Regions from separate parts of the Bacillus sp. AC266 genome, predicted to be linked through region 1. Evidence: riboswitches for the same ligand, from Rfam matches in the RefSeq annotation. Region 1 holds a riboswitch; each other region holds the start of a gene.
The links. Region 1 has a riboswitch for lysine ahead of AC0IXC_RS13980 (aspartate kinase). Riboswitches for the same ligand answer to the same signal wherever they lie in the genome.
Positions count from the first base shown of each region.

Region 2: another riboswitch for lysine. It lies ahead of AC0IXC_RS02105 (amino acid permease); the one in region 1 lies ahead of AC0IXC_RS13980 (aspartate kinase).
Region 3: another riboswitch for lysine. It lies ahead of AC0IXC_RS21480 (amino acid permease); the one in region 1 lies ahead of AC0IXC_RS13980 (aspartate kinase).

Region 1 covers NZ_CEEDEC010000003.1:156,346-159,636, reverse strand. Annotated here, with positions in the region: gene AC0IXC_RS13985 (VOC family protein) at 1-73, opposite strand, end outside; gene AC0IXC_RS13980 (aspartate kinase) at 354-1,583, opposite strand; lysine riboswitch at 1,785-1,971, opposite strand; gene AC0IXC_RS13975 (DoxX-like family protein) at 2,164-3,072, shown strand; gene AC0IXC_RS13970 (DUF4166 domain-containing protein) at 3,077-3,291, shown strand, end outside.
Region 2 covers NZ_CEEDEC010000001.1:421,215-424,505, forward strand. Annotated here, with positions in the region: gene AC0IXC_RS02105 (amino acid permease) at 1-1,370, opposite strand, end outside; lysine riboswitch at 1,483-1,675, opposite strand; gene AC0IXC_RS02110 (GNAT family N-acetyltransferase) at 2,061-2,510, shown strand; gene AC0IXC_RS02115 (sulfite exporter TauE/SafE family protein) at 2,551-3,291, opposite strand, start outside.
Region 3 covers NZ_CEEDEC010000005.1:297,246-300,536, forward strand. Annotated here, with positions in the region: gene gapN (NADP-dependent glyceraldehyde-3-phosphate dehydrogenase) at 1-894, shown strand, start outside; lysine riboswitch at 1,072-1,253, shown strand; gene AC0IXC_RS21480 (amino acid permease) at 1,400-2,824, shown strand; gene AC0IXC_RS21485 (ABC transporter permease) at 2,885-3,291, shown strand, end outside.

The DNA of each region.
Region 1 (3,291 bases):
AAGAGATTGCGTTATCAAGAGATTCTACAACGATGCTGACATTGTCCATTCTTAGTAATCTGTTGTTTGCCATAGTCTTTATCTCCTTATGTGTAAAAATTTATCCCGCTATTTGCGGGCAATAAGACTCCCACCTCAAAATTCGGCGAATGCGAGGAAGTTAGGTGGGAGATAACTGCCCGATTGTTGAATAGAATGACTTGCTTCCGTTTTTTAACAATTTTATTGTTCTTCAAACGACTTGATTTTAAACTAAATAACCTTTTTCTCACTTTCCACTATGCAAACAGCTTTCTATTTATATAGGAAGGAAATAGATTCATATAATTTGTTGTAAGTTTTACTGGTGGAAATTAAATCATTTGCACTAAAGGTTCAATTTTCGCCATAAATGATTGATGAAGTGCTTCAACACCCGTTACTAAATGAAGACGGTCAATAACGACAGATACTTTAATTTCTGATGTACTTACCATTTTAATATGAATATCTTCTTCTTTTAAAGTAGTGAACATATTCGCAGCAACTCCTGGGTTAGATACCATACCAGATCCTACAATTGATACTTTTGCTAAATGATTTTCATGTTCTACAGATTCGTAGTGAAGTGCTTCTTGATGTTGTTCCAATACTTCTAATGTTTCTCTTAAATCATTAGAATGGATTGAGAAGGAGAGGTGAACAGTTCCTTCATTTGTAATACTTTGAATAATAATATCCACATTAATATGTGCTGCTGCTAATGTAGAGAAAACTGTTGAAAGTGCACCTTGTTCTAATCCTTTAATTGTGACGCGTGTAATATTATCCTCAAATGCAATACCTTTAACGATTGATTGTTGTTCCATGTTACATTCTCCCCTTACAATTGTTCCGTTTTCTTGTTCCATACTTGAGCGAACTTCTAAAATTACATTATGATTTTTAGCAAATTCAACAGCGCGTGGGTGTAATACGCCAGCACCGAGGTTGGCAAGCTCTAACATTTCGTCATAAGAAATTTCATCTAATTTATAAGCATCTTGTACAACTCGTGGATCAGTCGTATATACGCCGGTCACATCCGTATAAATATCACATTTTTTTGCTTTTAGTGCAGCAGCTAATGCGACAGCAGTCGTATCAGAGCCACCGCGGCCAAGTGTGGTAATTTCATTTTCTTCACTTACTCCTTGGAAACCAGCTACTATAACAATCGTGCCTTCAGTAAGGTGAGACTGAATACGAGTAGTGTTAATGTCAATAATCCGTGCACTACTATGTACAGATTCTGTCGTAATACCAGCTTGCCATCCTGTTAATGAAATTGCGTTATAACCTTTTGTTTGTAGTGCCATTGTTAATAATGAAATGGTTACTTGTTCTCCTGTAGATAGGAGCATATCCATTTCACGTTTACTTGGATTTTCAGTAATAGCGTTAGCAAGTGCTACAAGTTTATCCGTACTTTTTCCCATTGCTGAAACGACAGAGACAATACTATGTCCTCGTTCATATTCTTCAATAATTAAATTTGCTACATGTTGAATGCGTTCGACGCTTCCGACAGAAGTACCGCCAAATTTTTGTACAATCGTTTCCATTACGAATTCCTTCTTTCGTCCATTTTTAAGAATAGGTTAGGACATATACAAATCCCAATATTCCTGTAGTTACCAGAGAGAAAAACAAAAAACACCATCTCAAATAAGTGAGGATGGTGCTGTTACAGGAAAAGGGAAACAGAAAACGGAGCTAATAAAAAAACCGCCAAAAAAGGAATATCATAAAAATGATATCTCTTTTTTGTAGATAGCTCTTCATACGTACACGTCTGTACATATGACAGTTCTGTTTCTATTCGAAAACAGCCCCAATTGATAAATGCAGAGAAATTTATCAATTTCGGCAACACTTCCTTTCCTCTAAAATCATAGACATCTCTGTGTCTCCTTTAGAATACTTATAAGCGTTGCAACCTCTATCTCACGTTTTAGGCGAGAGTGTATGATTTATGAAGTTGTTGGTAACATTTGTTTTATAATAATTTAAATTTTTCAGGGAATCAAGTGTTTTTTGTATTTTTTTGAAATTCTATCTTTTTATTAAATTAGTTTGTGAAAAATGTAGCAAAATCGATTCATTGCATGTACATTGAAAATATAGCGCATGGGAGGTGGAAGGATGGGGAAGAAAAAGCCTATTTATGTAGCCACAGAAATGAACACAACAATGGAGAAACTATGGGCATATACACAAGAGCCTGATATACATACAGAGTGGGATGCTCGTTTTACTGAGATTTCGTATTTAGAAAAAAAAGAGGGAGAACCACAGAAGTTTTTATATAAAACAAAGATCGGATTTGGACTTGAAATAGCCGGAGAAGGGGAATCGATAGGTGAAATAAGAAAAGAAACTGGAGAACGCATTTCCTCTTTAAAATTTTGGACAGACAATCAATTATCACTTATACAAATAGGGCGTGGTTATTGGAAGTATACACCGAATGAAGAACATATTCATTTTGAAACGCAATATGATTATGATACGAGATTTGGTCGTATAGGAAATGTGATAGATTTATATGTTTTTCGTCCACTATTAGGTTGGGCGACAGCATGGAGTTTTGATGCTTTAAAATTATGGTTAGAAAAGGGACTTCATCCTAAGTTGCTAATTAGAAGAACGATGACGTATTGGCTAGTTTGCTTTTTATTTGCTTTCGTATGGTTATATCAAGGGATTGTACCGAAATTGATGTTTACTCATTCAGAAGAAGTAAAGATGCTTTCTGCACTAATCGGATCGAATGAAAGTAGTATTTTTATACTTAAAATAGTTGGATTTTTAGAAATAATATGGGGTGTTATGTGGCTATTTCCACTTCAAAAGCGAAAACTATTTATATTGCATATTATATTGTTGATAGTTTTAACATTAGCGGCAGGATCGACGAATATCGCTAGTTTTACGCAACCGTTTAATCCGATTACATTAAATTTTCTTCTAATAGGGTTATCGATTGTCGGTTATATAAATAGCACGAATTTGCCAAGCGCAAAAAATTGCAAGAGGACGAGAAAGGGATAAGTATATGGTTAATATTTATGAAAGATTATTAGGGGATTCTTATAAAAGGCTTCATCCAAAATTGCAGGAACGATATGCGATAACAAAGGAAAATAGCTTTATTGGGGAAGGGGAAATGGATGAAATTTATGGAGGATCTTTTTTCGTTAAATTAATATTAAAAATTACATCGAAGTTTCGAATGTTTTTCTCTGAGCGAGGGCAAAAAGTTTCGTTTGT
Region 2 (3,291 bases), on a different contig from region 1:
GAAACGAGTACACCGTTCCAGTCGATAGATGCTCCTGTAAATGCTCCGTAGTTTTGACCTAAAATAACGATAACACAAAGTGTAAATGCAAAGATTGGACCGAACGGGAACCATTTTGCTTGATATGGTAAATCTTTTAAATCTTTCCCTTGTGCAATATAAGCTTTACGGAAACGGTAATGACTAATAGCAATCCCTACCCAAGCAATAAATCCTGACATCCCAGAAGCATTTAATAACCAAATGTATACAACACCGTCACCGAATAAAGAAGCGATGAAAGCGACGCTACCAACTACTGATGTTGCGATTAATGCGTTAACAGGTACACCGCGGCTATCTAATTTTCCTAAGAACTTTGGTGCTTTTCCTTGGCGAGCTAAATCCCAAAGCATACGAGTTGATGCGTACATTCCAGAGTTACCAGCAGAAAGTACTGCAGTTAAAATAACAGCGTTCATAACAGAAGCAGCGAAGGCAACGCCCGCTTTTTCAAATACAAGTGTAAATGGACTTACTGTAACATCACTTGCTGCAAGGCTATCAGTCGTATAAGGAATTAATAAACCGATAACGAGAATTGCTAAAATGTAGAATAATATAATACGCCAAAAGATAGAACGAATTGCTTTTGGAATATTGCGTTCTGGATCAGCAGTTTCACCAGCAGCTACTCCTAATAATTCAGTTCCTTGGAATGAGAAACCAGCAGCCATAAATACACCGATAATTGCCATGATGCCGCCATTAAATGGTGCATCTGCAACAGTGAAGTTTTTAAAGCCGACAGATTCGCCGCCCATAATTCCAAAAATCATCATAAAACCGACAATTAAAAAGATAATAATAGTAACTACTTTAATAAGTGCGAACCAATATTCAGATTCACCAAAACCTTTAACAGATAAATAGTTTAAGAGAAAAATAATAGCTAAACAAAGTCCACTCCAAATAAGAGAAGGGGTATCTGGGAACCAAAATTTCATAATTAATGTTACGGCCGCTAGTTCAGCTGCAATCGTAATCGCCCAGTTATACCAATAGTTCCATCCAAGTGCAAAACCAAGTGATGGATCAACAAATTTTGTTGCATAAGTACTAAAAGATCCAGTAACAGGCATGTAAGCCGCGAGTTCTGCTAAGCTTGTCATTAAAAAATAAACCATAATTCCAATTGCGGCATATGCGACTAATGCACCGCCAGGACCAGCTGAATGGATAACACCACCACTGGCAAGAAATAATCCGGTACCAATTGTACCACCGAGAGAAATCATCGTAAGGTGACGAGATTTTAATCCGCGTTTTAATTCACCTTGTCCTTGTGTAGTTTGCGTTTTAGAGGTAGATTGATTTGTTGCGCTATTCATGTTCAACACTCCTTTTCTTGTAGGTTAGGAAGGAGCGGGGGAGAAAAATACAAAAAACCGCCAAAGGAATTAGGCGGAACGTTTCACAAATAACCACCCCATCATACCCTTCCGTTAAGATAGCACACCACGTTTACACGGTAATTTTGTAAACGTGACAGTTCTGTTCCTTTCGGAGACAGCCCCAGCTCATATTTCCAGAGAAGAAATATAAACTTCGGCAACTTTTCCTTTCAAACGGAGTCAGTGACATTCGCTGTGTCTCGTCCATTTTACTTTTAAAAGTCGCAACCTCTACCTCATCGGATTGATGAGGATTTATATATTGCTAAGATATTTAATATATGGCAATTGTAATGACTTTCTGAATATATTGCAAGGGATTTTGTTAGGAAAAGTCAAAAAATATCGGTTATTGTATAGGAAACGCTTGCAAAACTCCACCCGAACCTACTTTTATGTAACAATAAGCAAAGAAAAAATTGTTATACAAATGTTTCGCAAAAAATATTGAAAAACCCTTTAAAATTAAAAGAAAATTCAGAAAATATAATTCGACATAACTATTAAAAGGGGATTATTCCTTAAATTCGTTTCAAAGAAATAAGTATAAATCCGATAAATAGAATGAATATTCTTTTTATTTCTGATAAAATTGAGGTATTGTTTAATTGAAAAGGGGATATCATTATGAAATTAGAAACGGAAAGATTATATATAGTACCGTGTACAGAAGAATGGATTCAAATTGCGAATAATCAAGGATACAATAGTGGCCCACATATTGTAGGGCATATAGAAAATGTGAAACGAGATGTGGCTTCATTACCGTGGGGACCGTGGTATGTTATTCGGAAAGAGGATGATGTGGTTCTAGGTGATATAGGATTTAAAGGGAAACCGAATGAGCAACATACGGTAGAAATTGGTTACGGATTTATTGAGAAATATTGGAATAAGGGGTATGCAACAGAAGCAGTTAGTGAATTAATGAAATGGGCTTTTCAAACAGGGGAAGTGAAAACGATTATAGCGGAGACACTCCTTGATAATTATAGCTCCATTCGTGTATTAGAGAAATTACATATGAAAAGAGTAAATAGTACTGAAACGATGGTCAATTGGAAAATAGAAAAATAAAAAATACCGCTCGAAGTAAATCGGGCGGTATTATTATTAATTATGGTAACATTTGTTTTTGATCTTTCGGATAGCCGGCTGTCGATACGTTAGAACGATTGGAATGATTACGAACAGCAATAAAAATAGATATAATAACGACAAGACCAACTGCAACGTAAGAAAGTGAAATAATAGTTGGATCTACTTTAAATGTAGTAAGCAGTGTACGTATATTCGTAAAGATAATAAGTCCGCCAACGAGTACGCCAAGTAAATGAGAAGGAACGATGCGTACTAACCATGCGGCGATTGGTGCGGCAACAATACCACCAAGCATGAGGGCAAATACCCAAACCCAGCTTACTTGTTCCCAGCCAAGTGAAATGAAAAAGCCAATCGTTGCAGCGAGTGAAACAGGAAATTCACTCGTATCTACAGATCCAATAACTTTTCTAGCTTCATTTCCTCTTGCAAGAAGAACAGGTGTCGTAATCGGCCCCCAACCACCGCCGCCAGTTGAATCGACGAATCCAGCGAATAAGCCAAGTGGTACAAGTTGTTTAGCAGACATACGCTTATTTGAAGAAACAATTTGTTTTTGAATGATGAATCGTAATAAAATATAAACCCCTAAAGTAAATAAAAATATGGAAATGTACGGTTTAATTACATCACCAGGTAAATTGCTTAAAAAACATGCCCCAATAAATGCGCCAATTGCTCCTGGTAATGTAAGTCTGGAAACTGTATATTTATCAACGTTTCCAAATTTGATATGAGATGCACCAGAAGCGGCGGT
Region 3 (3,291 bases), on a different contig from region 1:
GCAACTCAAGGTGCAATTAGCGGTGTTAAAATGGTTGAAGCACTTCATAAAGCTGGCCTTCCAAAAGGTCTTGTAAACGTAGCTACAGGACGCGGTTCTGTAATTGGTGACTACTTAGTAGAACATCCTGGCGTAAATATGGTATCGTTCACAGGTGGTACAAATACAGGTAAACATTTAGCGAAAAAAGCTGCGATGATTCCACTTGTATTAGAACTTGGTGGTAAAGATCCTGGTATCGTTTGTGAAGATGCAGACTTACAAGAAGCTGCAAAGCATATCGTAAGCGGTGCATTCTCTTACTCAGGTCAACGTTGTACAGCTATTAAGCGTGTACTTGTACATGAAAATGTAGCAGACGAACTAGCTGGCTTATTAAAAGAGCAAGTAGCTGAACTATCAGTTGGATCTCCAGAACAAAACAGCACAATCGTTCCATTAATCGACGACAAATCTGCTGACTTCGTTCAAGGTTTAATTGACGATGCTGCTGAAAAAGGTGCAACAATCGTTATCGGTAACAAACGTGAGCGCAACCTAATTTATCCAACATTAATCGACAACGTAACAGAAGAAATGAAAGTTGCTTGGGAAGAGCCATTTGGCCCAATCCTTCCAATCATCCGTGTTTCTTCTGACGAACAAGCGATTGAAATTGCTAACAAATCAGAGTTCGGTCTGCAAGCAAGTGTCTTCACAAAAGACATTAACAAAGCATTTGCAATTGCTAACAAAATCGACACTGGTTCTGTTCAAATTAACGGACGCACAGAGCGCGGCCCTGACCACTTCCCATTCATCGGTGTAAAAGGTTCAGGTATGGGCGCACAAGGTATTCGTAAGAGCCTTGAGTCTATGACTCGTCAAAAAGTAACTGTATTAAACTTAGTTTAATCTTATATGTAGCAGCTGATCTAATATTTAGGTCAGCTGCTTTTTAGTTAAAATCCTCCGGGACCTAATAACAAATTCTTCTCTATAATCTGATTATTACTATATCCATTGACGTATAAAAATACATTTGTTACTCTTAAACATGTTAATTTAATACATAAATCCTCATTCGTATCTCGGTGAGGTAGAGGTTGCAGTCATTAAGAGTATCATTTCAGGAGATGTAGTGGCATTGATGAAGAAATGAGAAAGGAATGATTGCCGAAGTAAGTCGTGTCCACCATGCACGCTTGCTGGGTCTGCATTTAATAAGTGCAGAACTGTCACAAACGTTTCGTTTGTGGAGAGCTATCGAGAGGTATGTCGTGGGTTTCTTATAAGATAGAAAGCATGTAGCGGCAAATTACGTGCTTTTTTTGTTTTGTTTGAACCTTCTCTTCCTTATCAGGAAGACATACATATCTCCTCGCTTGACTTGGTTATACTAACTTTGGAGGTATTTTCTATGCAACAAAAAAAATGGGGCTTTTGGGTACTAACAGCTTTCGTTGTCGGTAACATGGTTGGCGCTGGTATTTTCATGGTGCCAAGTACGTTAGCACAAACAGCAAGCCCACTCGGTGTCACTTTAGCTTGGTTAACAACAGGGTTTGGTGTTTTAATGCTAGCTCTTGTTTTCGGTAATTTAGCAATTCGTCGTCCTGATTTAACGACAGGACCACAAAGTCATGCATATGCTTTATTCTCAACACCAAAAAGAAAGAAAATGGCTGGTTTCAGCATGGTATGGGGATATTGGGTTGCAAACTGGGCAAGTAACGTTGCCATTATTACATCTTTCGCGGGATATTTATCGCTCTTCTTCCCAATTATGAAAGATACACGACTACTATTTTCAATTGGCTCTTTCAATATAGAAGTTGGAAAACTAATTACATTTACTATTTGTTCCATCTTACTTTGGGGAACACATTTAATTTTAACAAACGGTGTAAGCGGAGCTGGGAAGCTAAACTTCTTAGCAACAACAACGAAAGTAACTGGATTCCTTCTATTCATCATTGTTACGTTATTTGCGTTCGAAGCTTCAAAGTTTGGACAATGGTACACACCAATGATCGATAAAGAAGGCGTATCACACGGTCTACTTTCACAAGTAAACTTAGCTGCTCTTACAACACTTTGGGCATTTATCGGGATTGAATCAGCCGTTCTTTTATCAAACCGAGCTACCTCTCCAAAAACGGTAAAACGCGCAACTGTTGCAGGATTACTTATCACAGTTGCAATTTACTTAGGAATTACAATTTTAACAATGGGTGTACTTCACGTTGATAAATTACAAGCTTCTGAACGTCCATTAGCAGATGCATTAAACGCTGCAATGGGTCATGGCGGCGGGAAACTTATGGCATTACTTGCTCTTACTTCCCTATTCGGTTCAATATTAGGCTGGATTTTATTAAGCTCAGAAGTACCTTATCAAGCAGCAAAAGAAGGTTTCTTCCCTTCCTTCTTCGCAAAAACGAATAAAAAAGGAAGTCCAATTCATTCACTACGATTAACAAACATTATGTCGCAAGTGTTCTTATTCTCAACATTATCAGGAACAATTGCGGAAGCTTATACATTCGTTATTACCGTATCAACACTGGCCTACCTCATTCCATATCTCGTTTCACCAATCTTCCAGTTAAAACTAGTCGCAACTGGTGAAACATATAAGAATGAAATGGGTTCAAGAATTATGGATGGTGTAGTTGCAGTTATCGCACTTTGCTATGCACTATGGGTTATTAAAACCGGCGCATCCGATATAAAAACATTTCTTCTCGGAATTGGTTTATTCGGGATTGGCTTTGCCTTCTATCCATTAATGAATCGTGATCAGAAAAAAAATAAAGAAAAGAAAAACGAGCAAGTTGCGTAACGCAATTTGCTCGTTTTTTACTTTATAAAACATATATAATAGAAAAAAGAGGTGAAAAACATGTCAATCGAATCACTATGGAGCTCTCGCTTTCAACAACATATTCAAAATGCCATCACATACTTTGCACGTATGATTAACGGTTTACTATATAGCTTCATCTTCGTCTCATGTGTAGGTGCATATTATTACGCTAAGTTTCTTAAAACGGATCCTTCTAAAGGAATATCTCTATTGCTTATTACAATCGTCTTAACAGCGATTATAACGAGATGCCCAATACGTACATTTATTCAAAAGCCCGATGCTGTCTATTTACTAGCACTAGAAGAGAAATTAACTTCTTATTTTAAAAAATCTCTTCTATATAATTACATCATTCAGCTTTTCCCATTATTATTTACATTCCTTATTCTCGTACCACTTGCCATTCAATCATTACAACTAACCGTACCTTTTTTATGTAC